4 regions of the Enterovibrio sp. FF113 genome follow, and region 2 is predicted to be linked to each of the others. Evidence: predicted binding sites of a transcription regulator. Region 2 holds the regulator's gene; each other region holds the start of a gene.
The links. Region 2 encodes PurR, which represses purine synthesis genes. Its sites were predicted from a motif close to TNANGNAAACGTTTNCNTNA; they were not measured.
Positions count from the first base shown of each region.

Region 1: a site for PurR is predicted at 2,176-2,195, ahead of ACED36_RS06235 (NCS2 family permease). Genes of this name have one in related genera too.
Region 3: a site for PurR is predicted at 3,077-3,096, ahead of ACED36_RS13870 (uracil-xanthine permease family protein). Genes of this name have one in related genera too.
Region 4: a site for PurR is predicted at 5,477-5,496, ahead of glyA (serine hydroxymethyltransferase). Genes of this name have one in related genera too.

Region 1 covers NZ_JBGONO010000006.1:47,380-54,818, reverse strand. Annotated here, with positions in the region: gene ACED36_RS06240 (methyl-accepting chemotaxis protein) at 1-1,351, opposite strand, end outside; gene ACED36_RS06235 (NCS2 family permease) at 2,250-3,536, shown strand; gene gpt (xanthine phosphoribosyltransferase) at 3,603-4,061, shown strand; gene frsA (esterase FrsA) at 4,218-5,471, shown strand; gene crl (sigma factor-binding protein Crl) at 5,697-6,101, shown strand; gene proB (glutamate 5-kinase) at 6,207-7,364, shown strand; gene ACED36_RS06210 (glutamate-5-semialdehyde dehydrogenase) at 7,420-7,439, shown strand, end outside.
Region 2 covers NZ_JBGONO010000013.1:46,759-54,197, reverse strand. Annotated here, with positions in the region: gene torC (pentaheme c-type cytochrome TorC) at 1-970, shown strand, start outside; gene torA (trimethylamine-N-oxide reductase TorA) at 1,072-3,600, shown strand; gene torD (molecular chaperone TorD) at 3,693-4,340, shown strand; gene purR (HTH-type transcriptional repressor PurR) at 4,820-5,830, shown strand; cyclic di-GMP riboswitch class I at 6,144-6,238, shown strand; gene ACED36_RS12025 (TfoX/Sxy family DNA transformation protein) at 6,354-6,947, shown strand.
Region 3 covers NZ_JBGONO010000016.1:29,184-36,622, forward strand. Annotated here, with positions in the region: gene aroA (3-phosphoshikimate 1-carboxyvinyltransferase) at 1-139, opposite strand, end outside; gene ACED36_RS13865 (ion channel) at 255-1,319, opposite strand; gene ACED36_RS13870 (uracil-xanthine permease family protein) at 1,514-2,917, opposite strand; gene serC (3-phosphoserine/phosphohydroxythreonine transaminase) at 3,239-4,321, opposite strand; gene gyrA (DNA topoisomerase (ATP-hydrolyzing) subunit A) at 4,574-7,282, opposite strand.
Region 4 covers NZ_JBGONO010000006.1:89,686-97,124, reverse strand. Annotated here, with positions in the region: gene purL (phosphoribosylformylglycinamidine synthase) at 1-3,391, shown strand, start outside; gene ACED36_RS06435 (GNAT family N-acetyltransferase) at 3,524-3,961, shown strand; gene glnB (nitrogen regulatory protein P-II) at 4,075-4,413, shown strand; gene ACED36_RS06425 (YitT family protein) at 4,543-5,112, opposite strand; gene glyA (serine hydroxymethyltransferase) at 5,644-6,894, shown strand; gene nrdR (transcriptional regulator NrdR) at 7,014-7,439, shown strand, end outside.

The sequences.
Region 1 (7,439 bases), on a different contig from region 2:
CGAGTGTGTTATTTAACGATGTGGCACGTGTTTGCAATGTCGTGATGATGTTTTCTATCTCGTCTGTGCTTTGTTGAGTGCGAATAGCCAGTGTTCTAACTTCATCTGCAACCACGGCGAAGCCGCGTCCCTGATCGCCTGCACGAGCAGCTTCAATGGCCGCATTGAGTGCCAAAAGGTTGGTTTGCTCAGCAATAGTGCGGATAACGTCCAATACTTTACCGACATTTTTAGAATCATCAGCCAACACCGTGGCTTCGGTTGCGGCGCTTTGAAGGCTATCTACCATTGCCAACATTTGCTCGCGCATATCATTAACCACGCTTTGCCCGCCATTGCATTCGTCTGCTGCGTTTTGAGCTTCATCCGCAGCATGGGCTGCTGACGTTGCGATCTCCTGATTACTGGCAAGTAATTCGTTGACCGCGGCAGAAATACTATCTATCTCCGTACTTTGTTGGTTGGCAAGGCGTTCTGAGGTCTCGGATAGACGGGTTATCTCATTTGCCGAACGAGAGATAGTGTCAGAGACTGGGTTGATCTCGCTGACTATGCCACGGATCTGATCGATAAATCGGTTAAAAAAGCGGGCTATCTGACTAAGTTCATCTCGCCCTTTGAGTGATAGCTTATGGCTGAGATCACCTTCTCCGCTTGATATGTCTCGTAGTGCTTTGGCCGTTTGCGTACTGGGTGCAACGATAGATTGCCCAATGACGGCACTGATCAATAGAACGATGACCAATATGCCAAAGACGTTGATGAGCAAAAAGGTGAGTTCTTTGGTGAACGCGGTAGCAACGTCATCCACATAGATGCCAGTGCCTAGCACCCATCCCCATGGTTTGAACAATTTTACATAAGACGCTTTCTCGACGGGATTGTCTGAACTGGGCTTACTCCAGTAGTAGTCAACAAAACCACCCCCAGACTGAGTGGCAACCTGTGCCATTTCGACAAACAACCGTTTCCCAGCCTTATCCTCAAACGTTGTCAAATCCTGACCGTTAAGCTTTGGCTTGATAGGGTGAAGGATCATGGTTGGGTGACTGTCATTTATCCAAAAGTAGTTATTTTGATCATAGCGGAGTGAGGCTACAGCGTTGAGAGCGAGTTTCTTGGCTTGCGCTTCACTTAGTTCGCCATCGATAAAACGCTGATAATGATGTTTTACTAAGCTATGAGCACTATCGACCAGTACCTTAGTTTCATCCTTTTTAAAGACCATCAGATTGTTGTAGTTCTGAGTGGCAAAGAGGTAGATCGGCAGTAGCATTGCACTTAGTGTGATTGCAACCAGGAAGAATACGCGGTTGCGTATATTGATATTTCGAATTACGTCAACAAGCATCAATAACAATCCCTATTTCTATTGTTTTGTTGTTTCGGGATGGATACTTTTTCAACTAACTGGTTACGCTGCAAGCATGTGAGCCTAAATTGTTGCCACATATAACATTATTATTTTCGAGACGTTTTTATTGTGTAATTTAATTACACAATCGTTTCATATGCAGTAGTTAATGTGATTTAGATCTCTTTTTGTATTGTAATTAAATAACGTAAAGGCTACTATCTCACCGTCTTCTGGATGGGCAGTGAGCCCAAAGACACAGCCATGCGCTAGCATTTGTTTATGGATAAACCCGAAATTATTCGTCTCCACGGAACCGAGCTTTACTAAAGCTGCATTTATTCGATTCGAATTTTTTGAGGTACAAATGATGAAAGGCAACTCTGCGTGTCATTACTGGAATCGTAGTTCCGTATACACCAATAATTTTCGTTATCCGGCGACGTTCGGATACAAAAGCAAGTAACTAATGGCTTGCTGATAGAAGAATTACCCCGCTCTAACAGATATTTCGTTTCCATTTTGGAAATCAGACTTTTATCTGGCGCCACTTTTTAGTGGCGTTTTTTTTGTCTTAAATTCTGAAATATTGGCTTTGTCTCTGATTGAACAGGCACCTTGAAGTAAATGGGGGGTATGCTCGTCTCAGATTTACGGTTTGTTCATTTCTTAATCTAAATTCCCCTCTAATATGTATGCCTTAAACTGACTAAATCATCAGGATGATGATAAGTCGCTTGTTTCGCCACCGATCGGAGTCTAAGTGATGCAATTCACACTGGAAATTTCACGAAGTGGCGGGTAAGATTCGCGTCAAATTTCGACGCAAACGTTTTCGTAAAACGTTCGTGTCTTATTGACTGGCATACACACACTTTCCAAGGAACCGAAAGCCATGCTTGAGCGTCTATTTAAGTTAAAAGAGCAAGGTACAGATATTCGAACCGAAATCATTGCGGGATTGACAACTTTCCTGACAATGGCCTACATCATTTTTGTGAACCCAGCGATCTTGTCTGAAACAGGCATGGACCGTGGAGCGGTATTTGTTGCGACCTGTTTGGCTGCGGCAATTGGCTGTTTCGTGATGGGTTTGGTTGCGAACTATCCTGTTGCCCAAGCACCAGGTATGGGTTTGAACGCCTTCTTTACTTACACGGTCGTATTCCAAATGGGATATTCGTGGCAGGTAGCATTGGGTGCGGTCTTCTTGTCTGGTTTGTGTTTTATCGCTTTGAGCCTGTTTAAGGTTCGAGAGTTGATTATTCACTCCATACCTCTTTCTCTACGAACAGGTATCTCTGCCGGTATCGGTATGTTTTTGGCGCTGATTGCGCTGCAAAACTCCGGCATCGTTGTGGCACACCCAGCAACCTTGGTGTCCATGGGAGATCTGTCCTCATTTGCACCTGCAATGGCAGCACTCGGGTTCTTCCTGACCATTGGCTTGGTGAATCGCGGCGTTAAAGGCGCAGTGATGATTGCTATTCTTGTTGTGACAGGTATTGCTGTTGCGACAGGTAACGTTCAGTACGGTGGCATAATGTCTGCGCCGCCAAGTCTTGCTCCAACCTTCATGCAGATGGACTTGTCCGGTGCATTTGAAGTCGGCATGATTTCTGTTGTGTTTGCATTCCTTTTCGTCGACCTGTTTGATACAGCTGGCACCTTAGTGGGTGTGGCACAAAAAGCGGACCTGATGGACAAAGATGGTAAACTACCACGCTTGAACCGTGCGCTGTTGGCGGACAGTACTGCAACCACTGTGGGTGCCATGCTGGGGACGTCAAATACGACGTCTTACATTGAAAGTGTGTCAGGCGTTGCTGCTGGTGGTCGCACGGGGTTGACCGCTGTTGTGGTCGGTATCTTGTTCCTGCTTGCACTGTTCTTCTCGCCATTGGCGGGTATGGTGCCTGCTTACGCAACAGCAGGTGCTTTGTTCTACGTGGCTATTTTGATGATGTCTGGTTTGGTTAGCGTTAACTGGCGTGACCTAACAGAAGCGGCACCCGTTGTGGTTGTTTGCTTACTGATGCCGTTGACCTACTCAATTGCACACGGTATCGGTTTAGGCTTTATCTCTTACTGCGCAATCAAAGCGTTTAGTGGTAAGGGACGTGATGTACCTATCAGTATTTGGGTTCTGGCTGCCCTGTTCTTGCTGAAATTCGTTATGTAAGACACAATATGCCGCAATATTTTTTAGTGAGTTAAAAGGCGACCATCGCCTCCGAGGTTTTCTGAAATGAGCAACAAGTTTGTTATCACCTGGGACAACATGCAAATGTATACCCGCCAATTGGCTGAAAAGCTTCTACCTGCTGAGCAGTGGAAAGGTATTATCGCGGTGAGCCGCGGTGGTTTGGTTCCTGCTGCGATTTTGGCGCGTGAGCTGGGTATTCGTCATGTAGATACGGTTTGTATCGCGAGCTACGACCATGATCATCAGCGTGATATGCAAGTTTTAAAGAAAGCTGACGGCGATGGCGAAGGCTTTATCGTGGTTGACGATCTGGTCGACACTGGCGGCACTGCTGAAGTCATTCGTAACATGTACCCGAAAGCCAAGTTCGTGACGGTATGTGCGAAACCGGCGGGCAAACACTTAGTGGATGACTACGTTGTCGACATTGCTCAAGATTGCTGGATTGAGCAGCCTTGGGATATGGCTGTGACGTTTGTCGAGCCTGTTGCTAAGCGCTAAAATAACGATTTACTGAAAAGCCCCGAAAGGGGCTTTTTTTATGCTCAGAGTTAAGTAAATGTTGTTCGGTATTATTACCCCTCGGTAAGATCATGGTTTTCTGTTTACCATGGTTTACACTGGAGCCAGTTGAAATGAATGCTCTGGAGATATTCCGTGAGAGAAACAGAGTCAGAAAACCTATCCGTTAAGCTTTTCAAACCCACCAAACATGCAAAAGAAACCTCCACCATCGTAGGGAGTGTCAATCAAGCGTCAAACGACATTGATAGCGTATTAGACGGTGACAGTGACAACAGTTGGTATCGCGTGCTGCGTCGTCCGCAATGGACATGGCAAGGTGTTGATCCGATTGAGATGGAAGAAACGCTTGCGCGCATTGCTGCCTCAGACAACGACCGAAGCAATGATAAGCTGCTTGATACCGTAGTGGGTTACCGTTCGGGAAACTGGCCTTATGAATGGACACAGACGGGTATCAGCCACCAGAAAACGGCGCTGTTGAAAGAAGAACAAGGCGATAAAGAGGGTGCGTTTACTGATTGGTTACGTGCGAGCACCTGTTTCAGCATTGCAGGCTATCCTCACCTAAAAGGTGACCCTCTTTCACAGCAAACCGAAATCCTTGCTAACAAAGCGTTTCATTCCGCGATGGAAAAGTCGACGTTCAGAATTGAAAAAGTGGTGACCAAAGTTGACGGTAAGTCGCTAGAAGGGTTTCTTTATATTCCTCATACCGATGAGCCGCTTCCGACTGTTATTGTGAGTGGTAGCTTAGATAGTTTGCAGACCGATCTCTGGCATTTATTCCAAACCTATTTCGCGCCTGCAAACATTGCGATGTTAACCCTTGATATGCCTTCGGTTGGTAGAAGCAGCGCGTGGAAGCTCACTGAAGATAGCAGTCGTTTGCATCAAGCGATGCTCCATGAGTTGGTCTCAGTGCCTTGGGTCGATCAACATCGAGTTGGTTGTTTAGGCATTAGGTTTGGTGCGAATGCCGCAGTGAGAATGGCGTTTGTAGAGCAAAATCTAATTAAGTCTTGCGTTTCTGTTGGCGGTATTCTTCATGCCATGCTGACAGATGCTAAGCGTCTAAAGACTATCCCCCCAATGCACTTAGATACGATTGCTTCTCGTATGGGGAAAAGTAGTGCGTCTGCGTCGCTGCTGACACAACTTCAAGCATTATCACTTCGTCATCAGGGACTGCTCAACGGCAGAAAAACCAAGGTACCGATCTTGGCGCTTGGTCTGGATGGCGATCCAGTGTGCCCAGATTCTGATAATCAACTGGCTGCGCTATACAGTTATGGAGGAAGGGCAAAAACCTTGCCGAGCAAACCTATTCATGACGGATATCACAGAATTATGCTTGAAGCTATTGAGTGGTTCACAAGAACATTGTGATCTAGATCTTTTTACTGCCTTGGGATAAAGACAGATTAATCAAAGCTCTCTGCCAAAGGACGAATTTTATCCGGTTGCATGTTATACAGTGATTGTTTGCTGTTTAAGCGTTTCCTCCTTTTGGGGGTGATTAAAAGTACGGAATGGCGGTACAGCCAACTTCTTACGCTAGTAAACATGCGATTGATAATAAAGAGATGGATATTCGCCTTAAGGGAGCTTGCTATGACCGAAGAAACTAAAACCTTATCTCATGGACGCCTGCTGACAAGGTTTGCTCAGCTTGGTCCTTATTTGCGTCAAAAGAAATCGACGGGGGAAAGCTACTTTTTTGATTGCCTTTCTGCTTGTGTTAATGCCAAAAAAACGCCCGAAAGTCGTGAGTTTTGGGGGTGGTGGATGAAGTTAACGCCAAAAGAAGGCGGCTTCGAATATTCCTACACCTTTGGGAAATTTAATACCGAAGGCGAATGGCTGGAAGAAAAATTACCGAAGAAATGTGTGCAGGAAGTGACGGAATCTCTCGATACTTTCTATAAAAAAATTGCGGGCTTTGTTGAAGGGGAGTTGGCGCTAGAAATCACAGCGCTACCATCTTTGAAGAAACCGAAATTGGGCACTGCCGCTTAAAGGCCTTAATTTGTCGATTATCGCGAGACAGTTGCTTTAATCACTTGTTATCTTGGTCTGGGATTGATAAAAGAAAGGCATATTCGCTTTTATGTTGTCAATGTCATGTCAGGCCAAGAAAACGTTTCATCTTTGATTTCTGAATCTGGCGATACACAAGATCGCCAGACCATCGTTGTAAAATTGGGAACCAGTGTGCTTACTGGTGGCTCAACCAAAATCGATCGCGCTCACCTCGTCGAATTGGTGCGTCAATGTGCCAAGCTTATTCGCCTAGGTCATCAGGTTATTGTTGTCACTTCCGGCGCTATTGCGGCGGGTCGACAACACCTCAATCATCCCGATCTCCCCAATACTATTGCCAACAAGCAAATGCTGGCAGCGGTAGGGCAAAGCCGTTTAATTCAAGAATGGGAAAGCCTGTTCGCTATTTATGGCATTAACATTGGCCAGATGCTGCTAACACGCGCAGATTTGGATGATCGCGAGCGCTATCTCAATGCCCGCGATATGCTTCAAGCACTGCTAGATAATCATATCGTTCCCGTTGTGAATGAAAATGATGCGGTTGCGACGGCTGAGATAAAAGTGGGCGATAACGATAATTTGTCGGCGCTTGTGGCGATTCTTGCTGAAGCTGACAAATTACTACTTCTAACCGATCAGCCTGGCTTGTTTACTGCAGATCCGCGTAACAACCCAGACGCTGAACTGATCCGCGAAGTGCATACGATCGATGAGACCTTACACAAGTTAGCTGGCGGCAGTGTCAGTGGTTTGGGTACGGGGGGCATGGCGACCAAGCTACAGGCCGCTGACGTAGCACGTCGAGCGGGTATTGAAGTGACTATTGCAGCAGGTAGCCGCCCAGAGGTGATTCAACATTTGGTTGAAGGAAAACCTGCAGGCACACGCTTTTTACCGTTGGCATCACCGCTTGAAAGCCGCAAACGTTGGATATTGGCCGGCCCTCCGCCTGCAGGCGACATCATTATCGATCAAGGCGCAGCGAAAGCCGTGGTAGAACGCCATAGCAGCCTATTGTCTAAAGGCATCATCGGCGTGGAAGGCCGTTTTGATCGTGGTGCAGTCGCGCGTATTTGTGATCAAAACGGTAAGCTATTAGCGCGCGGTATCTGCCGCTACTCAAGTACAGATTTAAGTGCCATCGCAGGTCGACACAGTCAGGATATTCAAGATATTCTGGGCTATGCACACGGCGCCGTTGCAATACATTGCGACGATCTCGTCGTCATTGATTAATTAATTTGGTTAGTAGCATTGCTGCTAACGCTATGGATAAGCAATAGAGGCTGACATGAGTCTGCAAACAACCGG
Region 2 (7,439 bases):
CCATTTCAGCAATGCGAAAGGTATTCGCGCTGAGTGTGTTGACTGCCACCAGCCAAAAGATTTCGCCGGCAAAGTCATGCGTAAAATGGGCGCAGTGACAGACCTATATCACCACTTTATCACTGGCAAAATCGATACCCCTGAACAGTTTGAAGAGCATCGCCTCGAACTTGCCCAGAAAGTCTGGGATCGCATGGCAGACGAGAACTACAAAACCTGTACGACTTGTCACTCTTACGACGCAATGGATCACAGCAAGCAATCGGTTAAAGCGATGCAAGAGATGATCCCTGCTGCAAAAGAAAACATGGCGTGTGTTGAGTGTCACAAGGGTATTGCCCATGAACTGCCAAACATGGCAGGCGGTTTCCGTAAGACATTCGAAACACTTGCAGCCTCTGCTATTGCCCCTGCTGGTGCGACGAAGCTTTACTCGCTGGAAGAGAAGAGCCTGTTCGCCACCGCCGATGCCAATGGCAAAGTGGAAGGTCAACTGCTGCCTGCTTCTGAAGTTGATGTCGTTGGCGAAGAAGGCGACATGCTGAAAGTGCGCATTCAAGGTTGGATCGAAACCAACGGTAAAGGCCGCGTCATGACCGAGTACATGGGTAAACGTGTATTCAAAGCGACCATTCGTGGTGACGTGAAAACGACTGAAACCGTGATTTCAGAAGAAGTTGATGCAGCAACCAATATTGCTTGGAAGCAAGTTGCGGTGAATGCCTACATCACCAAAGACGGCATGTTAGAGAGCATTGATCCTGTTTGGGACTATGCATCTGAAATGTACTCCTCTTCTTGTAACTCTTGCCACGCAGCACCAGCACCAGGCCACTTCACAGCGAATGGCTGGATTTCGAGCCTGAAAGCGATGAGCGCGTATTACCGCTTGAGCAAAACCGAAGAGCGTACTCTGCTGAAATATCTGCAGAACCACGGTAGCGACACCGGCGGTGCTGGCGCGCACTAATCGGTAAGGACTGTCCGCGAACAAGTCCGTAATCAAGAACAAATAATGGACAGGTGTTTTGACACCTGTCCAACCAACTTTTAAAGAATAAGGATTCCTACATGGCGACTGAAAAACTACAAGGCATTACCCGCCGTCGTTTTCTCTCTGGCATGTTAACCGCCAGTGCGGGTGCTGTTATCGGCGGTAGCCTATTAGCACCGCGTTCAGCAATGGCCGCAACTGACGTAAAAACCACGTTCACTGGCGACGTGATACACGGTTCTCACTGGGGTGCATTCCGCGCCAAAGTAGAAAACGGCATCTGGATTGACACCGTACCGTTTGAGCACGACCCACACCCAACCGCAATGCTTAACGCGGTTCGCGAAGTGGTCTACAACCCTTCTCGCGTGAAGTACCCAATGGTACGCATCGATTGGCTGAAGCACGGCTGGAAATCAGACACGACACAACGCGGTGACAACCGTTTCGTCCGTGTGCCATGGTCTCAGGCTCTTGATTTCTTCCATCATGAGCTTGAGCGTGTTCAGAACACCTATGGCCCTAGCGCACTGTACGCGGGTAATACTGGCTGGCAATCAGTCGGTAAACTGAACGTTGCGGGCACCATGATGCACCGTGGTATTGGCCTGCATGGCACCTTCTTAGCGAAAATGGGTGACTACTCAACGGGTTCGGCGCAAGTTGTTCTACCTTACGTTGCTGGCGCAATGGAAGTTTACGAGCAGCAAACATCGTGGCCTGTCGTTCTGGAAAACGCGAAAACTATCGTGATCTGGGGCAATGACCCGGTTAAGAACCTGCAAGTTGGCTGGCAGATCCCAGACCACAGCGTTTACGGTTACTACCAGCAACTGGCTGAAAAAGTGAAAGCAGGCGAAATCAACGTTATCCACGTTGACCCTGTGAAAACCTCTTCATACAAATACTTCGGTGGCAAGCAGATTGCGGTTAACCCACAAACTGACGTGCCTCTGATGTTAGCAATAGCGCACACCCTGTATACCGAGAAGCTGCACGATGAGCAGTTCTTGGCTGACTACACCACAGGTTTCGACAAGTTCCTGCCTTACCTATTGGGTGAGAAAGACGGCGTGGCGAAAACCCCAGAATGGGCAGAGAAAATCTGTGGCATTCAAGCTGATGAAATCCGCGAACTCGCGCGCATCATGGCAAGTGGTCGTACACAGATCATGGCGGGTTGGTGTTTGCAGCGCATGCAGCACGGTGAGCAATATGCATGGATGATCGTCGTTGTGTCGGCAATGCTGGGACAAATTGGTCTACCTGGTGGTGGTTTCGGTTTCGGCTGGCACTATAACGATGCAGGTACCGTGACTTCAGCTGGCCCGCTAATGTCTGGCTTCAACTCAGTAACAGGCGTTGAACCTATCCACAACGGTAGCTACAACGGTTACTCAAGTTTCATCCCGATTGCGCGCATTGTTGACTGCCTTGAAAACCCAGGCGATACCATTGATTTCAATGGTCAAAAAGTCAAATTCCCGCACATCAAGATGGCCATTTCTTGTGGTAGTAACCTGTTCCACCAGCACCAAGATCGTAACCGAATGATCAAGGCATGGCGTAACTTGGAAACCTACGTGTCTATTGACCATCAGTGGACTGCGAGCTGCCGTTTTGCTGATATCGTTCTGCCTGCAACGACAACTTACGAACGTAACGACATCGAGTCATTCGGTAACCACTCGAACAAAGGCATTATTGCGATGAAACAAATCGTAGAGCCAATGTTTGAAGCGAAAGACGATTTCGATATCTTCCGCGAGCTGTGCACCCGTTTTGATCGCGAAGAAGCGTTCACTGGCGGCAAAACCAAAATGGAATGGATCGAAGAGATCTATAACGGTGCACGTCTGCAAGGCCGTGGTATTGGCGTTCGCATGCCTAACTTCGTTAAATTCTGGGAAGAAGAACAATTTATTGCCTTCCCTCAAGGTACCGAGTGGGTTCGTCACCAAGCATTCCGTAATGAACCTGATCTTGAGCCACTGGGCACAGCATCAGGTCTGATCGAAATCTACTGTAAGACAATCGCAGACATGGGTTACGACGACTGTCAGGGTCACCCTATGTGGTTCGAAAAAGTTGAGCGTAGCCATGGCGGTCCTAAGTCAAAGAGCTACCCGCTGCACATGCAAAGCTGTCACCCTAACTACCGTCTGCACTCGCAATTGTGTTCGTCAGACGCGTTCCGTGACACTTACGCAGTCGCGGGTCGTGAGCCTTGCTACATCAACTCTGCTGACGCAAAAGCACGTGGCATTGTTTCTGGTGATGTGGTTCGTGTATTCAACGAACGTGGTCAGGTCCTTGCGGGCGCAGTCGTGACTGACGACTATAAAGCTGGCGTATGTCGTATTGAAGAAGGTGCTTGGTATGCGCCACTTGAAGGCGGCAAGCCGGGTACACTTTGTACTTACGGCGATCCAAACGTACTGACTGTAGACATCGGCACCTCTAAGTTAGCGCAAGCAACCTCTGCGCATACAGCACTGGTTGAGATTGAGAAGCACACAGGTAACATACCTGCTGTTACTGGCTTCAGCGGCCCAATCAACGTTGACGGCGTTAACCCACTGTTCCCGGCGATGGATATCGCATAAGAGACAGTATGAAGAAAAGGGCAGCTTAGCTGCCCTTTTTTGCTCTATGTTAGATAGACTTAAAGTGCTTTTTTTCAACTAACGGAATGACAATGCAAGAATTTATTGCCATTAACGAACAACGTGCAGAATTTTACTGGTGGATGTCTTCCCTTTTCGCCAGTGAATTAACGCAAGATGATTTGAATAATTACCACGGCAGCAACATGGATAACTATTTTTCCGCGTTAGCCATGACCGAGGAATTGAAAGCACCGATCGTTGAATTTCGCAACGCGCTTGCCGCGCTAAAGCTCCGCGAAGATGCACAACTCGAGCTAGCCGCTGATTTCTGTGGTTTATTCCTCAGTACACCAAAAACAGGCGCATTGCCTTATGCGTCTATTTATATTGGTGAAACCGGTCTGTTGAACGATAAGCCCGCGCAAGAGATGGGTCAATGGATGGAAAAGTACGGCATTGCTCAACGTAAAGATTTCAATGAACCGTTTGACCATCTTGCGGTTGTGCTTGATTTCATAGGGAACTTGGTCATTCTTGCCAACAAAGAAACCGAAGAAGACCAACAAGAATCCATGATGCAAGAACAGCAAGTATTTTTGGAAACCATGGTCATGCCGTGGCTAGGTAGTTTCCAAAAATCGCTAAACCAGTTTGATCAATTCGGTTTTTATAAAGCCGCGGGTGCATTGCTCACTGCATTTATCACACTGGATCTTTTGTTCCTTAAAGGCGAATAAAAAGGTGCCTATCTATACCCAAACAAATTCTCGCTAAACAAGCATCTTGAAGTGTTTGGTTATGATAAATGAAGCCGGGCAAGCCCGGTTTTTTCTTTTTTTGAGCTTGGAAAACAGAAAAAACCCGCTATTTCGCAAGCTTGATACGCATCAAGCTTACGCGAGTCGCTTCAATTGAATAATTGCGGGCGCGGTCATGAGCCAGTAAACTGTGAACGCAAGCGATTGGCATTGAGAAATTTCTGTAACATTACAAACGCCTCGTCATAGTGCCGCCGCAGCGTTCCCCCCTTCTCCCACACTTGATGGAAAGCAAGTTGCTGGCAGTGTCGATGAAACCTCGACGACAAGGGGATGAGAGTCCGTCTCTCCGCCTATAGAAAGAACGAATCCATTACGCCGCTTAGCATAGCGGCGTAAACATGTTGAGCAGCCTCTATTTCTCAAGCTGCTAATGAAAACGATAAGAAGATTACCCAATGGCAACAATTAAAGATGTCGCACGCATGGCTGGTGTATCTACGACAACCGTTTCACACGTGATCAATAAAACACGCTTTGTCGCAGAAAACACAACCAAGAAAGTATGGGCCGCAGTCGACGACTTAAACTATGCACCGAGTGCAGTTGCGCGCAGCTTGAAATGTAACTCAACGCGCACGATTGGCATGCTGGTCACCAAATCTACCAATCCGTTCTTTGCGGAAGTTGTACATGGGGTAGAAGAATACTGCTACAAAGAAGGCTACACGCTTATCTTGTGTAACACCGAAGGTAACTTAGCGAAGCAACGCGACTACCTGCGCATGTTGGCAGAAAAACGCGTAGATGGCCTGTTGGTGATGTGCTCTGACTTGAATGAAGAACTTCTTATTCTATTAGAGAAAAAGAAAGATCTGCCGATGGTTGTGATGGATTGGGGCACGCAACATGTCAACACCGACTGCATTCAAGATAATGCCGAACTCGGTGGCTATATCGCGACCAAGTACTTTGTAGACAACGGCCATACCAAAATCGGCTGTATTTCAGGTCAGTTAGATAAACTCACCTGTCAGACGCGCTTGGCAGGCTTTAGAACTGCGTTGGCAGAAGCTGGCATTGAAGAAAATCCGAACTGGATTGTAGAAGCCGATTTTGAGTGTGACTCCGCAGTTGAAGCGGCAAAAGCATTATTGGCCCAAGAAGACCGCCCAACGGCTGTTTTTTGCTTTAATGACATCATGGCACTGGCTGCAATCAGTACCTTCCGTCAGGCCGGGTTAGACATTCCTAACGACATTTCTGTTATTGGCTACGATAACATTGATCTAGCCGCATTTTTCTCACCACCGTTGACGACAATTCATCAGCCGAAAAATCGACTGGGTAAAACTGCAATCAAACTATTATTGGAACGTCTCGCCAATAAAGAGAACGAACAGCAGATTTTTGTTATGCAACCAGAGCTCATCATTCGCAGTTCGGTGAAAAATCTTAACGCCGAGTAAAATACACGCTCTCGCGGTACTTCTCTAAAAGCCCGACCACTTTTTTTTGGTTGGGCTTTTTTATTAACTGGCAAGTTTTCCGACTGACTCAACCTCATTATTGCGACTCACCTCTTAAAGGGTAAATTGCCTAGTTTTCTAGTGCTACCCTTAAACCCAGATATAAAGTAGTCATCTTGGTCAAAAATACTTCAATTACAAAGACAACCGGATATTATCAATCACATCAATAAGATTCTATCTGAACCAAGATCACACTTTATGAGACCAGCAATAACGACAAAATGATGCGATTCAGTTAAGCTAAAACCCGTCAAGAAAAAGGCAAACCATCGCGAAAGCGTGGGACGCAAAGCTTCCGGCCTCACAACACTGATTTTATGTGTTGGTGGTAGCGGAGCTACCGATGACGTTAGCATTCACATACCGGATATTTCTGGTTCGTTGACAATTCTCTGAATTAGCTTTGCTACGTTGCTCCTTGACCATTCATCCAGGAACGTATTGATTGAGAATTAGTCACATGGATAAACCAACGCTAAAAAACACACTGAAGTTCTTCGAATGTCTTGGCAAAATCAAATCCCGCTCTATGTTTGGTGGGTTTGGTGTATTTTGCGATGAGACAATGTTCGCACTGGTTGTTAATGATCAGCTTCACCTTCGTGCTGGTCAAACGAATGAAGCTGAATTCAAACATCTGGCGATGAGCCCTTACGTCTACAAAAAACGCGGCTTCCCTGTTGTGACTAAATACTATGCTGTGCCTGAAAATTGGTGGGTAAAATCTGACGAGTTAATGGCCTATGCCACGACAGCACTCACCATTGCCAGAGACGATCAGCAAGAAAAAAAGACGGCGGCGCCAACGCGTATCAAAGATCTGCCAAACTTGCGACTCGCCACAGAGCGAATGCTAAAAAAAGCAGGTATCGATTCTGTCGAACAGTTGCAAACACAGGGCGCCGTGAAAGCTTATCGAGCTTTGCAGAAATCACACCAAGATACGCTTAGCCTTGAACTACTTTGGGCACTGGAAGGCGCGATAGAAGGTAAACACTGGTCAGTGATTACGCCTCAACGCCGTGACGAACTTTTGCAAACCTTGCACCAGTAACGCCTCAAACCCAGCTTTCATCCAGTCAGTACAACACTCTTTTTTGAGATTGTTCTGACTGGTCTAGATATCCATTTTCTCAGTTTTAATTGTCACCAGTACCCTATCAACGCCAACCTAATCGCACTCCATACTGTATTCACAGTCAAAACATGACACTTCCTACTGCATTTTTACGACAATAAGGTTCACTAAACCGAAAATAACATCATGTTCCATTGCTTATTGGCTGCGGGACAAGCTATGTTTTCAGTCAAAAATACTCAAATTTCTTCAGATCTGTATTAAACCGCCAAAAAACCTCAAAAACACCATTAATGTGACATATGTCACAGTGATGACAACAAATGCACTCAGTTGATTATCAATTGTTCGAAATTTGAACTAAGCCAAAAAGACAAGATAGATGAATGGCAACAATGAGATGCATTACAGCAAGCCGTTTCCCGATCAAATAGACAGAATATTTCGAGACCATTTTCGCAAATGGCC
Region 3 (7,439 bases), on a different contig from region 2:
TATCTAGCAAGTTGGTTAAGCGAGTTGTGCCTTTTGCCAGCGCGGCTAACAGCAAAGCACGATTTGACACGCTTTTTGAACCAGGGAGGTTCACTTCACCGTTAATTTTGGAAATAGGTTGTAACGTCAATTGCTCCATCTGAACTACTTGGGATCCTTAATTTTTCGTACCCCGAGAGTAACGAAAAAGCAGCGGTTCGGCTAGTCCCCCGCTGCTTTGATGTTTTTTAGCCCGTTTTTTGATATTCAGAATGTTAACGTGTCATTTTCTTCACAAATACAACAACAAATAGGGCAATGGTGAAACTACCAGTGAATGCTTCTGTCGCAGCCACTAATCTCGACATTCCGATCGGTATGTAGTCACCATAACCAAGCGTGGTAAATGTCACCACACTGTAATAAAGGCACTCTGCAAACGCTTGAGCATTTCCCCCAAGCCCCTGACTCTCTGAATATCCCACAGGTTCACCTGAAAACTGTATCCCGGTGAAAAAATAGAGCATTGCACTGATGACGATGAGCGCAAGTGAGAAAAAAACAACCCGAATCGGGCTTTCGCCATAGCCGCAAAAAAGATCCACCGTTTTTGACATGGCTCGTTGAGTGGAAAATAGAGGCATTTGATAACGGCGCATCGTCAGTTCTTTTTGTAAGAAATAGCCTGCCATGGTGAAAATGCCATTCGCTTCCGACGCCTTACGTAAATCTCGATATATTTCTTCAGACTGCTCATACAGGTCTAACGCTTTTTCCATGTCACGATGCTTTTCTGCGATACGCCCCTCCGCTTCTTGTTGCAGAGTGTGGCCTATCTTAATGTTGTCAATTTTGGTGTCAGTTAACTTCACACCCAACAAGTTACAGTTGATAAAGCTGGCGCAGTGAATATTGGCGTCATGTAAGTCTGCTTTCATCAAGCTGCCGTGATCGAATTTGGCATTGAAAAGGTGAGCGCAGGTCATGTTTGAGCGATAGAAATTAGCATGGCTGAGATCATAACCACCACCTGAGCCATGCCTAACGAGGTTCACGTCTTTAAGGTCCCCACGCTTGACGATGATACCTCTCAACTGGCCGCCGCTTTTGGCATAGGCTTCGAGCTTCTCTTTAACACCAGGAACTTCTTTCGAAAGATTCTCGTCATGCCAGTAACAAAAACCTGACTCTTCCGCTGGCTCATGGCAACTATGTTTCTCGCCATCGGGATCACAGTATCGGCAAATGGCTTGCTGAATGTCGTCGTTAACGATTGATGAGGATGATTCGGAAACAGTATCTGCGCCTTCAATGTGCGCGGACTCAGAGCTATTTGACATAACGGCACCTCCAATTTCTCAGTATAGAGACTGAAATGAAAAAGTGAGAGACGGTTATTTTTCATAGAGGTAGTGACGTAGAGGGAGGGCGAAAGAGAAAAAGGATCCAAAGAGGTAAAGAGGTAAAGAGGTAAGGAGGTAAGGTAGCGACCGTGATCTATGTAGTCGCTACCCTCTGTTCTTAACAAAGCGTGTTATTTCGCTTCTTGTCTCTCTTCGTGTTTTTCTTCGCGCTTGTCTTCTATTGGTAGCACAAGATTCAGAATGATTGCCGTCAAGCCACCCGCCGCCATACCTGAAGAAAGGATATTTCTGATCCAATCTGGCATGAATTGCAGGATCTCTGGTTTTTGCGCAATACCCAACCCCATGGAGAAGGACAGTGCCATGATGAGAATAGCTCGGCGGTTCAAATCACAACGCGAGATAATGCGAATGCCTGAAGCTGCAATCGTGCCAAACATAACAATCGTTGCGCCGCCCAACACAGGCTCCGGAATCAATTGAACCAAAGTTGCAACGCCCGGAAGTAAGCCAAGAATGACCAACATTCCCGCGACGAAGTAACCAATGTAACGACTCGCCACACCCGTTAATTGAATAACGCCGTTGTTTTGACTAAACGTTGAATTCGGAAAGCTATTCAAAACCGCAGCCAAAGCAGAGTTAACACCATCCGCCAACACGCCACCTTTAATGCGTTTCATGTAGATAGGACCTGATACTGGTTGCTCTGAGGTTTCAGACGTTGCAGTAATATCCCCAATGGCTTCCAATGACGTGACTAAGAAGACAATCACAAGAGGCACAAGTAAGGTGAAATCGAACGACAGGCCATATTGCATCGGCTGAGGGATAGCAACCCACTCAATATCTTGTGCTGGTGCTGTATTTATCATACCGAGCACATAGGCAAGCAGTGTCCCCACGGTCATGGCGATAACAATCGAGGACATACGTAAATAAGGGTTATTGATACGATTAAGCAACACGATGACCACGAGTACGGAGCCCGCGAGTAATAGATTCTTTAATTCACCAAACGTACCGTTCTCAATCGCCGCATAGCCGCCCCCCATAGAAGTCAGACCCACTTGGATCAGCGTCAAACCAATGAGTGTCACAACAATCCCCGACACCAATGGCGTGATCACACGTTGAGCATGCTCCAGCACACGAGATAGGAATACTTCCGTTAGTGAAGCAATCATGATGGTACCAAATATCGCTGCCATCATGGTTTCGGTATCTGCACCGCCCGCTTTCATCGCAAGACCCGCACCGATAATTGGCCCCAAGAAGTTGAAGCTGGTTCCCTGAATTGAGAGTAAACCCGACCCTAATGGCCCAATGGTTCGAATTTGAATAAGAGATGCCAGGCCAGAAGCAAAGAGAGACATACTGACAATGGTATTCGTGTCACTGGCAGGTAAGCCCAGAGCCTGACAAATGATCAATGAAGGGGTCACTACCGCAACAAACATCGCGAGCAAATGTTGTAGCGCAGCAAAAAGCGTCTGCGGAAGGGGCGGGCGATCATCCAGGCGGTAAATCAACTCTGATGGACGAACAGTATCCGAATTTGAAGAAAGACTCATTGCGTACTACCTACGTTAAATGCACTTACTTCATCACGCTGAATGGGTGAAGAAGTTACCTGAATACATGTTCTGTGATTGCTGTTACTCAGAGCAATCAGGTAGCTAAGTGGCTGTTGTGGGGGGTGATTTGCGCGCCATTTTATACAGCGAAAAATGAAAAGCAAACGTTTGCGCAATGCGGTTGAACTGTATGGCTACAGAGTGAGCACATTTAACAAGTTGCAAACAAAACAGATGGTAACGAAAGACAACTCGCGATATTTTAAATAAAAAAAACCACCACATTGGGCGGTTTCTTCAATCGGTGAAAACAACGTATTAGGTGTTTTTCGCTTCAAACTCTTTCATGAAAGTAACCAGCGCTTGAACACCTTCCAATGGCATTGCATTGTAAATGGAAGCGCGCATGCCACCGACATCACGGTGTCCCTTTAGTGCTTTCAAGCCGAGTGCATCAGATTCAGTAAGAAATGCGTCGTCTAGTTCTGGGTTAACCAGTTGGAATGGCACATTCATCAATGAACGGTTGTCAGCATGAATTTGGTTCACGTAGAAGTCAGACGAATCAATGAAGCCGTATAGCAATGCGGCTTTTTCTTCATTCTTCGCTTGCATCACTTCAAGCCCACCCTGCTCTTTTAGCCACTTGTAGACTTCACCCGCCAGATACCAACCAAACGTTGGCGGTGTGTTGAACATAGAGTCTTTTTCCACCAAGGTTGTGTAATTAAGTACGTTTGGCAAAAATTCTTTTGCACGCCCCAACAAATCGTCACGAACAATCACCAAGGTGATCCCAGCAGGGCCAATATTTTTCTGTGCACCCGCATAGATGACACCGTATTTCGACACATCGATAGGACGTGACAAAATCGTAGATGACATATCAGCCACAATAGGTTTGTCCGTTTCTGGAAGATCGCGAATTTCGATACCATCTATCGTTTCGTTCGGGCAAAAATGCACAAATGCCGCGTCACCGCTCAGCTTCCAATTTTTTGCAGGCTGTACGGCGCGCTTACCATCAATATCAGTCAATACATTGACGACGTTTGGTGTGCAATATTTCTTTGCTTCTTTCACCGCACTCGTCGCCCAATAGCCTCCATCGACGTAGTCAGCAATCGTTTTATTGCCCAATAGATTCATCGGTACAGCGGCAAACTGAGCACGAGCGCCACCCTGACAGTAAAGGACATGATAGTTATCTGGGATGGATAGCAATTCACGGAGGTTTTTCTCAGCCTCATCCACAACCGCTAGAAACGCTTTGCTGCGATGAGAGATCTCCATGACCGAAGAACCAGTGCCGTTCCAGTCAATCAGTTCAGCCTGAACTTTTGCTAGAACAGCTTCCGGTAACATCGCGGGACCCGCTGAGAAGTTATGTACCTTTTCCATGATTTATCAATGCTCCTGCGTTTAATCGCTTAATAGTGACTTTCGACCTGTGAGTCGGATGATTTTTTTGCCGACAGCGCCCTGTATCAGGTGAGAAAGAAAGCCAAAAAAAATTCGTATTGGTTTTGTTTTATCACCTTTTTTAAGGGATTGGAACGGGAAATATGCTCGACTTTCTTTGACCTTTAGAAAGAAGATAAAAAAAACGCAGCCTAAGCTGCGTTTTTCTATGACAGAGGATGAAAGGAAAGATTATTCCTCTTCAGTTCCTTCGTCTTCAGTTCCTTCGTCTTCAGGCTTGTCTGTAGGTGTTTCTACTGTCGCATCGTCAGATGTTGCTTCTGATGCTTCAGCAGGTGCTTGCTCTACAACTTCGCCGTTTTCATCCAGAATTAGTTCTTCTTCTGGCTCATCGATGCGTTGGAGACCAACCACTTTTTCGTCTTCGCTGGTGCGGATCAGAGTGACACCTTGGGTATTTCGACCCACTTGGCTGACTTCAGCAACACGAGTACGAACTAGCGTACCTGCGTTGGTGATCATCATAAACTCATCACCGTCGGTCGCTTGGACAGCGCCAACCACACAACCATTTCGCTCAGAAACCTTGATAGACACAACGCCTTGAGTCGCACGGCTCTTCGCTGGGTATTGGCCAAGTTCAGTACGCTTGCCGTAACCGTTTTCGGTCACAGTCAGTACATCGCCTTCGTTTTTCGGAACGATAAGTGAAACCACTTTATCGCCTTCAGCCAACTTAATACCGCGAACACCAGCCGCTGTACGGCCCATGCCACGAACACCACCTTTCGCATTGCCTTCTTCATCATAAACAGGGCTTTCGTAGAAACGAACAACCTTGCCATACGAAGAGAACAACATGATGTCACGCGTGCCATCGGTGATATCAACACCAATTAGCGAATCACCTTCACGAAGGTTAACAGCAATGATACCTGCGCTACGTGGACGGCTGAAATCAGTCAACGGCGTTTTCTTCACAGTACCGTCACCGGTTGCCATGAAGACAAACTTGTCTTCTGAGTACTCTTTAACAGGCAGAATCGCAGTAATGCGTTCATTCGGCTCAAGAGGAAGTAGGTTAACAATTGGCTTGCCACGTGCAGTACGTGATGCCAATGGAAGCTGATAAACCTTCAACCAGTACATGCGACCACGGCTTGAGAAGCACAAAATGGTGTCATGAGTATTCGCGACGAGAAGACGTTCAATGTAGTCTTCTTCTTTCATGCGTGTTGCTGACTTACCTTTACCACCACGACGCTGCGCTTCGTAATCAGACAGAACCTGATACTTCACGTAGCCCGCATGAGAAAGTGTGACAACAACATCTTCTTGATTGATCAGATCTTCAATATCGATGTCATGGCTTGCTGCAGTGATTTCAGTGCGACGCTCGTCACCATATTCATCACGTACCGCTTCAAGCTCTTCACGAATGACTTCCATCAAACGATCTGGATTAGACAGGATGTACATCAGCTCGCCAATCAATGTCAGCAGCTCTTTGTATTCATCCAGGATCTTTCCATGCTCTAGACCAGTCAATTTGTGCAGACGCAGATCTAGAATTGCTTGGGCTTGTTGTTCTGTCAGGAAGTACATTCCATCACGAACACCAAACTCATCTTCAAGCCATTCAGGACGAGCCGAGTCAACACCAGTCGCTTCAAGCATTACCGCTACTGTACCCAAATCCCAACCACGTAGTTGCAGTTGTTCGCGGGCAATAGCTGGCGTTTGTGCGTTACGAACCATTTCGATGATTTCATCGATGTTCGCAAGGGCAATCGCCAAACCTTCCAAGATATGTGCACGATCACGCGCTTTGCGCAGTTCGTAAATAGTACGACGTGTTACCACCTCACGGCGGTGATTCACGAAGCACTTCAGCATATCTTTCAGGCCGAACAGGCGTGGCTGGTTATTGTCCAGCGCGACCATGTTGATACCAAAAGAGGTTTGCAGTTGCGTTTGTGAGTAAAGGTTGTTGAGAATAACCTCGCCGACCGCATCACGTTTACATTCAATCACGATACGCATGCCGTCTTTATCAGACTCATCACGTAGCGCACTGATGCCTTCGATCTTCTTATCTTTAACCAGCTCGGCAATCTTCTCGATCAAACGTGCTTTGTTAACTTGATAAGGGATTTCAGAAACAATGATGGTTTCTTTACCGTTCTTCTCGACTTCGATTGCCGCGCGAGAGCGCAGATAAATCTTGCCGCGACCAGTACGGTAAGCATCTTCAATGCCTTTACGGCCATTGATCATTGCTGACGTCGGGAAGTCAGGACCTGGAATGTGTGTCATCAGCTCTTCAATGCTGATTTCTTCATTCTCAATGTATGCCAAACAACCGTTAACCACTTCAGTCAGGTTATGCGGAGGAATATTGGTCGCCATACCTACTGCGATACCGGACGAACCGTTCACAAGCAAGTTTGGAATACGCGTTGGCATCACGTCTGGAATTTGTTCAGTACCGTCGTAGTTTGGAACGTAATCGACAGTATCTTTATCCAAATCAGCGAGCAGTTCGTGGGCGATTTTTGACATGCGAACTTCGGTATAACGCATTGCCGCCGCTGAATCGCCGTCAATAGAACCGAAGTTGCCTTGTCCATCAACCAGCATGTAACGCAGCGAGAAAGGCTGTGCCATACGAACGATGGTGTCATAAACAGCGCTGTCACCGTGTGGGTGGTATTTACCGATCACATCGCCGACAACACGGGCAGATTTTTTATATGCTTTGTTCCAGTCGTTGCCTAATACATTCATCGCGAAAAGAACGCGACGGTGTACTGGCTTCAGACCATCACGCACGTCTGGAAGAGCACGACCAACGATAACGGACATCGCATAGTCGAGATATGAGCTTTTCAGCTCATCTTCAATGTTGACGGGCGTGATCTCTTTAGCAAGATCGCTCATGGAGCCAATATCCCTCAGGTAAGTATGTCAAAAATGACTACGTGCAAGACGGTGAGAATACCACAAAAACAGCCCAAGAGTCACAGCCTAAACCCGAGATAAATCACGAATTACTCTTAATCTGGCGCTCTAACGCACGACAGGGCGAAAAAATGCT
Region 4 (7,439 bases), on a different contig from region 2:
GGCCAACGTGGAGTTGGGTCTTGCTTTGGCTGACGATGAAATCGATTATTTGGTGGAAAGCTTTACCAAGCTGGGTCGCAACCCTAACGATATCGAACTGATGATGTTTGCTCAGGCAAACTCAGAGCATTGTCGCCATAAAATATTCAATGCTGATTGGACTATTGACGGTGTGGATCAGGACAAGAGCCTGTTCAAGATGATCAAGAACACCTACGAGCATAACAACGACTATGTGTTATCTGCGTACAAAGATAACGCTGCTGTTATGGAAGGCTCAAGCGTAGGACGTTTTTTCCCGAACCCTGAATCACGTCAGTATGATTACCATCAGGAAGCGACACATATTCTGATGAAGGTGGAAACACATAACCACCCAACCGCTATTTCACCTTGGCCTGGCGCAGCGACGGGGTCAGGTGGTGAAATTCGCGATGAAGGCGCGACTGGTATCGGTGGTAAGCCAAAAGCAGGCTTGGTCGGTTTCTCCGTGTCCAACTTGCGTATCCCAGGTTTTGAACAACCTTGGGAAACAGATTTCGGCAAGCCTAGCCGTATCGTGAATGCGTTGGACATTATGCTAGAAGGCCCATTAGGTGGCGCGGCATTTAACAACGAATTTGGTCGTCCTAACCTATTGGGTTATTTCCGCACCTACGAAGAAAAAGTCACCTCGCACAACGGTGAAGAAGTCCGTGGTTACCACAAGCCGATCATGATTGCTGGTGGTATGGGTAACATTCGCGATGGGCATGTTCAGAAAAAAGAAATTCCAGTCGGCGCCAAGCTTATTGTACTTGGTGGCCCAGCCATGAACATTGGTTTGGGTGGTGGCGCAGCGTCTTCAATGGCCTCTGGCCAGTCAGCGGAAGATCTGGATTTTGCTTCTGTGCAGCGTGAAAACCCAGAAATGGAACGTCGTTGTCAGGAAGTGATTGACCGTTGTTGGCAGTTGGGTGACGACAACCCAATTGCGTTTATCCATGATGTGGGTGCGGGCGGTATTTCTAATGCCTTGCCTGAGCTTGTGGATGATGGCGAGCGTGGTGGTAAATTCCAATTGCGTAACGTGCCAAACGACGAGCCGGGCATGAGCCCGTTAGAAATTTGGTGTAACGAATCACAAGAACGTTATGTGATGGCGATAGCGCCAGAAAACATGGGCGTATTTGATGCGATTTGTCAGCGTGAACGTGCGCCATATGCGGTTGTCGGTGAAGCCACCGAAGCGCGTCATCTTGAGCTGGAAGACAGCCATTTCGATAATACGCCAATTGATATGCCGTTGGATGTTTTGCTGGGCAAACCCCCTAAAATGCACCGTGACGTGCAAACACAAAAAGTGGAAGGCAAAGCGGTTGAACGTGCAGGCATCTCTGTCGAAGAAGCGTCACAGCGCGTACTGCGCTTGCCTTCGGTTGCAGAGAAAACCTTCCTGATCACCATTGGTGATCGCACGGTCACAGGTTTGGTTGCACGTGACCAGATGGTTGGCCCATGGCAGGTACCTGTGGCGAACTGTGCTGTCACGGCAGCAAGTTACGACACCTACCATGGTGAAGCCATGTCGATGGGTGAGCGTACGCCAGTGGCCTTGCTTGATTTCGCCGCTTCTGCACGCTTGGCGGTCGCGGAAGCGCTGACCAATATCGCGTGTGCGGATATTGGCGATTTGAAACGCATTAATCTGTCTGCAAACTGGATGGCTGCAGCAGGTCACCCAGGCGAAGACGCGGGTCTTTATGAAGCCGTGAAAGCGATTGGTGAAGAGCTGTGTCCCGCGCTTGATTTGACGATTCCAGTCGGCAAAGACTCCATGTCGATGAAGACCCGTTGGGAACAAGATGGTGAGCAGAAAGAAAATACCTCTCCATTGTCTCTGGTGATCACAGCCTTTGGCCGTGTGAACGATGTGCGTAAAACGGTGACGCCTCAGCTTCGCACTGATAAAGGTGATAGTGCACTGGTGCTGGTTGATCTTGGTCAGGGTCAAAACCGCCTAGGTGCTACGGCACTGGCGCAAGTTTACAAACAATTGGGTGACAAGCCTGCTGACGTTGATAGCCCGGAGCTGCTTAAAGGCTTCTTCCTTGCCATGCAATCTTTGGTGCGTGACGAGAAGCTGTTGGCTTACCATGATCGCGGTGATGGTGGCTTGTATGTCACCTTGACGGAGATGGCGTTTGCGGGCCACACCGGCGTGGAAGTAGACATCAATACCTTGTCTGCCAATGAAGAGTGTGATGACGAACTGGCTGCATTGTTCAACGAAGAGTTGGGCGCAGTCGTTCAAGTCCGCACGGATGAATTAGATTCCGTACTTTCAACGCTGTCTGCGCATGGTTTGGAAAATTGCACTCACGTTATTGGTACGGTTATCGAAGACGATACGGTGCGTATTTGGAACGGTGATGCACTGTTGCTAGAACAAAATCGTACGGAACTTCGCGCTGTATGGGCGGAAACTACGTACCAGATGCAAGCAATGCGTGACAACCCAACGTGCGCACAACAAGAATTTGATGCCAAGAAAGACGTGACCGACCCAGGTTTGTCTGCGGCACTGACGTTTGATGTGAAAGAAGACATTGCCGCGCCGTTTATTGCGACAGGCGCGCGCCCTCAAATGGCGATTTTACGTGAGCAAGGCGTTAACTCTCATGTCGAAATGGCCGCCGCGTTTGACCGTGCAGGTTTTGATGCCAAAGACGTTCACATGAGCGATATTCTTGGCGGCAAGGTGTCATTGGACGGCTTTAACGGTCTGGTTGCCTGTGGCGGTTTCTCGTACGGTGACGTGCTGGGCGCGGGTGAAGGTTGGGCGAAGTCGATTTTGTTCAACGATGATGCACGCGACCAATTCGCGCGCTTCTTCCAACGCGGTGATTCTTTCTCGCTGGGCGTATGTAATGGTTGTCAGATGCTGTCTAACTTGCATGAGCTGATCCCAGGTGCGGATTTGTGGCCACGTTTTGTTCGCAACGAATCTGAGCGCTTTGAAGCGCGATTCAGTCTGGTAGAAGTGCAGGAAAACCCATCCTTGTTCCTTGGTGGCATGGCCGGTTCTCGTATGCCGATTGCCGTTTCTCACGGTGAAGGTCGTGTGGAAGTGCGTGATGCCCAGCATCTTGCTGCTATTGAGCAATCAGGCACCATTGCACTGCGTTATTTGGATAACTTCGGTAAAGTGACGGAAAGCTACCCATCAAACCCGAATGGTTCGCCAAACGGTATCACAGGGTTAACCACCACTGACGGTCGTGTAACGATCATGATGCCTCACCCAGAGCGAGTGTTCCGTACCGTCGCTAACTCTTGGCACCCAGACAACTGGGGTGAAGACAGTGCATGGATGCGTATGTTCCGCAACGCACGTGTGACTTTGGGTTAGCAGTATCCAACGAGCAAAATATGCAAAACTTGTGACACAAGCCGCTACCTTCGGGTGGCGGCTTTTTTATCTGATTGCGTCCAGTATTGGCGAGAGGGTAAAGTGTTTCGGCAAAACATGGAGAGAAGAGCAATGGATAGTGCAATCAACTTAACGCTAATTCCGACAGGGCAAGCCCCTGACACCCTTCAAGCCCGTTTTCCTTCTTTGTTGTCATTGGTGGTTCCGTCAAACGACCTGGAGTTACCCATGCTGGTGGCAGAGAAAGACGGTGTGCCTGTTGCTGTGGCCGTGTTACAGCATGAAAAGCGCCACAACGGCATCATGGTAAGTGATGCGACTATTACGCTTCTTGAAGTGGACGAGGCTTCTCGCCTTCAGGGTATTGGTAAGGCGCTGTTGAATGCATTAGAAGCGTACGCCGCGACCGTGACTCATGAATTAAAAGTGGACTGTGGCGCTGTGATTGGTCGTAAGCCCATGCAGGCATTGTTAGCCCATTCTGGTTATCAACCGCCATTTGCTTGTGAAGAAGCCAAAACCACACAATGGAAGAAATCACTGGTTTAACCCACTCATTTTTTTGTGAAAGCTGCGCGAAGCCTTCGCAGTGGGGTTACAATTAATACATTGGCGCTAACGCTTGGCTAAAGCTTAAAGCGGGTATTTAAAGGGAATGCGAAATGAAAAAAATTGAAGCGATTATTAAACCGTTCAAACTGGACGATGTACGTGAAGCATTGGCGGAAGTCGGCATCACGGGTATGACCGTCTCGGAAGTAAAAGGTTTTGGTCGTCAAAAAGGCCACACTGAGCTGTATCGTGGTGCTGAATACATGGTGGATTTTCTGCCAAAAGTGAAATTAGAAATCGTTGTATCGGATGATGCAGCAGATCGGTGCGTCGACACGATTGTTGAAACCGCACAAACGGGCAAGATTGGCGACGGTAAAATCTTTGTCACTGAAGTGGAGCGCGTGGTGCGTATCCGTACCGGTGAAGAAGACGAAGAAGCGATTTAATCTACTTCTGTACTTCTGTACTTCTGTACTTCTGTATCTTTGCGCGTTAGCGCAATGCTCGCGAGACAAACAAAAAGACCGCCAGCTTGGCGGTCTTTTCTATTCTAGAGCCTATTTGAGGCCGTTCAGTCAATAGCACACGACGTAGCGATCAGGCCTGTGGTTCATGGTGAGCACAAGGTTCAGCACAACCGCGCCCAGCACCGAACAGGCCAGCAGCCACGGCGAAACAAAGAAGAATGATGCCAATAGAATGCCGAGATCAATGGCCATTTGTACATTACCGGCACGAATGCCGAATTTATCCTGACAAATAAGCGCCAGAACATTGAACCCGCCCAAGCTCGCATTGTGACGAAAGATCATCAGCATGCCGACACCCATCAATAACCCACCAATCAAGCCGCAATAGAGCGGTGACAGCCAGCCGATGGTAAATACATGAGAGATATGATCAACAATCAGCGAGACCATACCGCCCGCGAACACACTGCGTAAAGCGAATTGAGTGCCAAATCGTCGCCAGCCCATGATGTAAAAAGGGATGTTGAATAAAAAGTACAGCGTACCAAAAGACAGATCGACGAATTGCGTAACAAGCAGGGCAAGACCTGTTGTTCCACCTGTGAGTAGCCCTGCTTGCTGAAGAAAGTACACACCTTGGGCGACAAGAAAAGTGCCAGACAAAATGGCGATCATATCTTCAATGGTGGTATGTTTGGGCTGTGGGATCAACGTTTCAACTCCTTAGAAAACGGCTAATTCACGTGTCGTGAATGAATGCGAAAATGACGCAACGACATGCAAAATAAATCAAAAAGCAGGGCATCTTAAAGACTATGCAATACGTAGAAAAGAGGACGGGCAAATTTGGCGCCTCACAAGTGTCAGCGCCTTGTTACGCACTGTAAAGATCAAAGGTTTACACACGGTTGTTTTGGTCAAAATGAATTCAATTCATGACTAGAATGAAAAATGACCATGTTTATTGATACAAAAAAAATGTGATTGCTACTACCTGTTGCGCAACAAATTTTGTAGAATCGCAGCGATAGGATGGTCATGACTAAAACGTTTGCGTCTACGCGGATACTGACGTTGTTGAATTGACAGTCATCTATCCATTGTGAGGTATTAACCAGGTTGACCTGATGCTTTGTTTCAACGAGTCATTCGGTCAGCTTGGTTACATTCGTTAGCCTAGGGAACAATCTGAGTCAGGAGATACAGATGCTAAAGCGTGACATGAATATTGCTGATTACGATCCGGAACTATTTACCGCGATCCAAGAAGAGACAGCACGTCAGGAAGAGCACATTGAGCTCATCGCGTCAGAAAACTACACCAGTCCTCGTGTTATGGAAGCGCAGGGTTCCCAGCTAACCAACAAGTACGCAGAAGGCTACCCAGGCAAGCGTTACTACGGCGGTTGTGAATATGTAGACAAAGCAGAAGCATTGGCGATTGATCGTGCTTGTGAGTTGTTTGGCGCAGAATACGCAAACGTACAGCCACACTCGGGTTCTCAAGCAAACAGCGCTGTGTACATGGCTCTGCTGAACCCAGGCGATACGGTTCTGGGCATGAGCTTGGCACACGGCGGTCACTTGACTCACGGTTCACCAGTAAACTTCTCTGGTAAGCACTATAATGTGATCCCTTACGGTATCGACGAAGCGGGTCAAATCAACTACGACGAAATGGAAGCGCTGGCGCTTGAGCACAAACCTAAGATGATCATCGGTGGTTTTTCTGCTTACTCACAAATCGTAGATTGGGCGCGTATGCGTGAAATCGCGGACAAGGCGGGTGCTTACCTGTTTGTTGATATGGCACACGTTGCGGGTTTGATCGCAGCTGACGCTTACCCAACACCCATCCCACACGCACATGTTGTGACCACCACAACGCACAAAACGTTGGCCGGTCCTCGCGGCGGTCTTATCCTGTCTAACGCAGGCGAAGACATGTACAAGAAGCTGAACTCAGCAGTATTCCCTGGTGGTCAGGGTGGCCCATTGATGCATGTTATCGCAGCAAAAGCGGTCGCATTCAAAGAAGCGATGGAGCCTGAGTTCAAAGCGTATCAACATCGTGTTGTTGCTAATGCAAAAGCCATGGTTGGTCAGTTCCAAGAGCGCGGTTATAAAATCGTCTCTAACAGCACTGAAAACCACCTGCTATTGGTTGACCTCATTGACAAAGACATCACCGGTAAAGAAGCCGACGCTGCTTTGGGGGCTGCGAACATTACTGTGAACAAAAACAGTGTGCCTAACGACCCACGTAGCCCGTTTGTGACTTCTGGTATCCGTGTTGGTACGCCTGCGATCACGCGTCGTGGCTTTACAGAAAGTGATGCTAAAGAATTGGCAAACTGGATGTGTGATGTGTTGGATAACATCAACGATCAGCAAGTGATTGAAGCGACAAAAGCGAAAGTGTTGGAAATCTGCAAACGCCTTCCTGTTTACGCGTAAGTTATGACTGATTGAAAAAGCACCTTCGGGTGCTTTTTTTGTGCCCGAAATTCCTTTAACACCGCTTACCCTTGCGATTAAATCGGGTACACTGTTGGTCAATTGTTTGAGGAGGCGAGATGCACTGTCCATTTTGTGGTGCGAATGACACCAAAGTCATTGATTCACGATTGGTCGCAGACGGCCATCAGGTGCGTCGCCGTCGTCAGTGTTTGGCGTGTAGCGAACGTTATACGACGTTTGAAACAGCAGAACTGGTGATGCCGCGTATCATCAAAACCAATGGCAATAGAGAACCTTTTGACGAAGATAAGCTGCGCGGTGGTATTCAGCGAGCACTGGAAAAACGTCCTGTCAGCACGGACGATATCGAAAAGGCCATCAACACCATAAAATCAACGATTCGAGCCACCGGTGAACGCGAAGTGTCGTCAACCATGGTAGGGAATTTGGTGATGGAAGCGCTGAAAGAGCTCGATAAAGTGGCTTATATCCGTTTTGCGTCTGTGTACCATAGCTTTGAAGACATCAGAGACTTCGGCGAA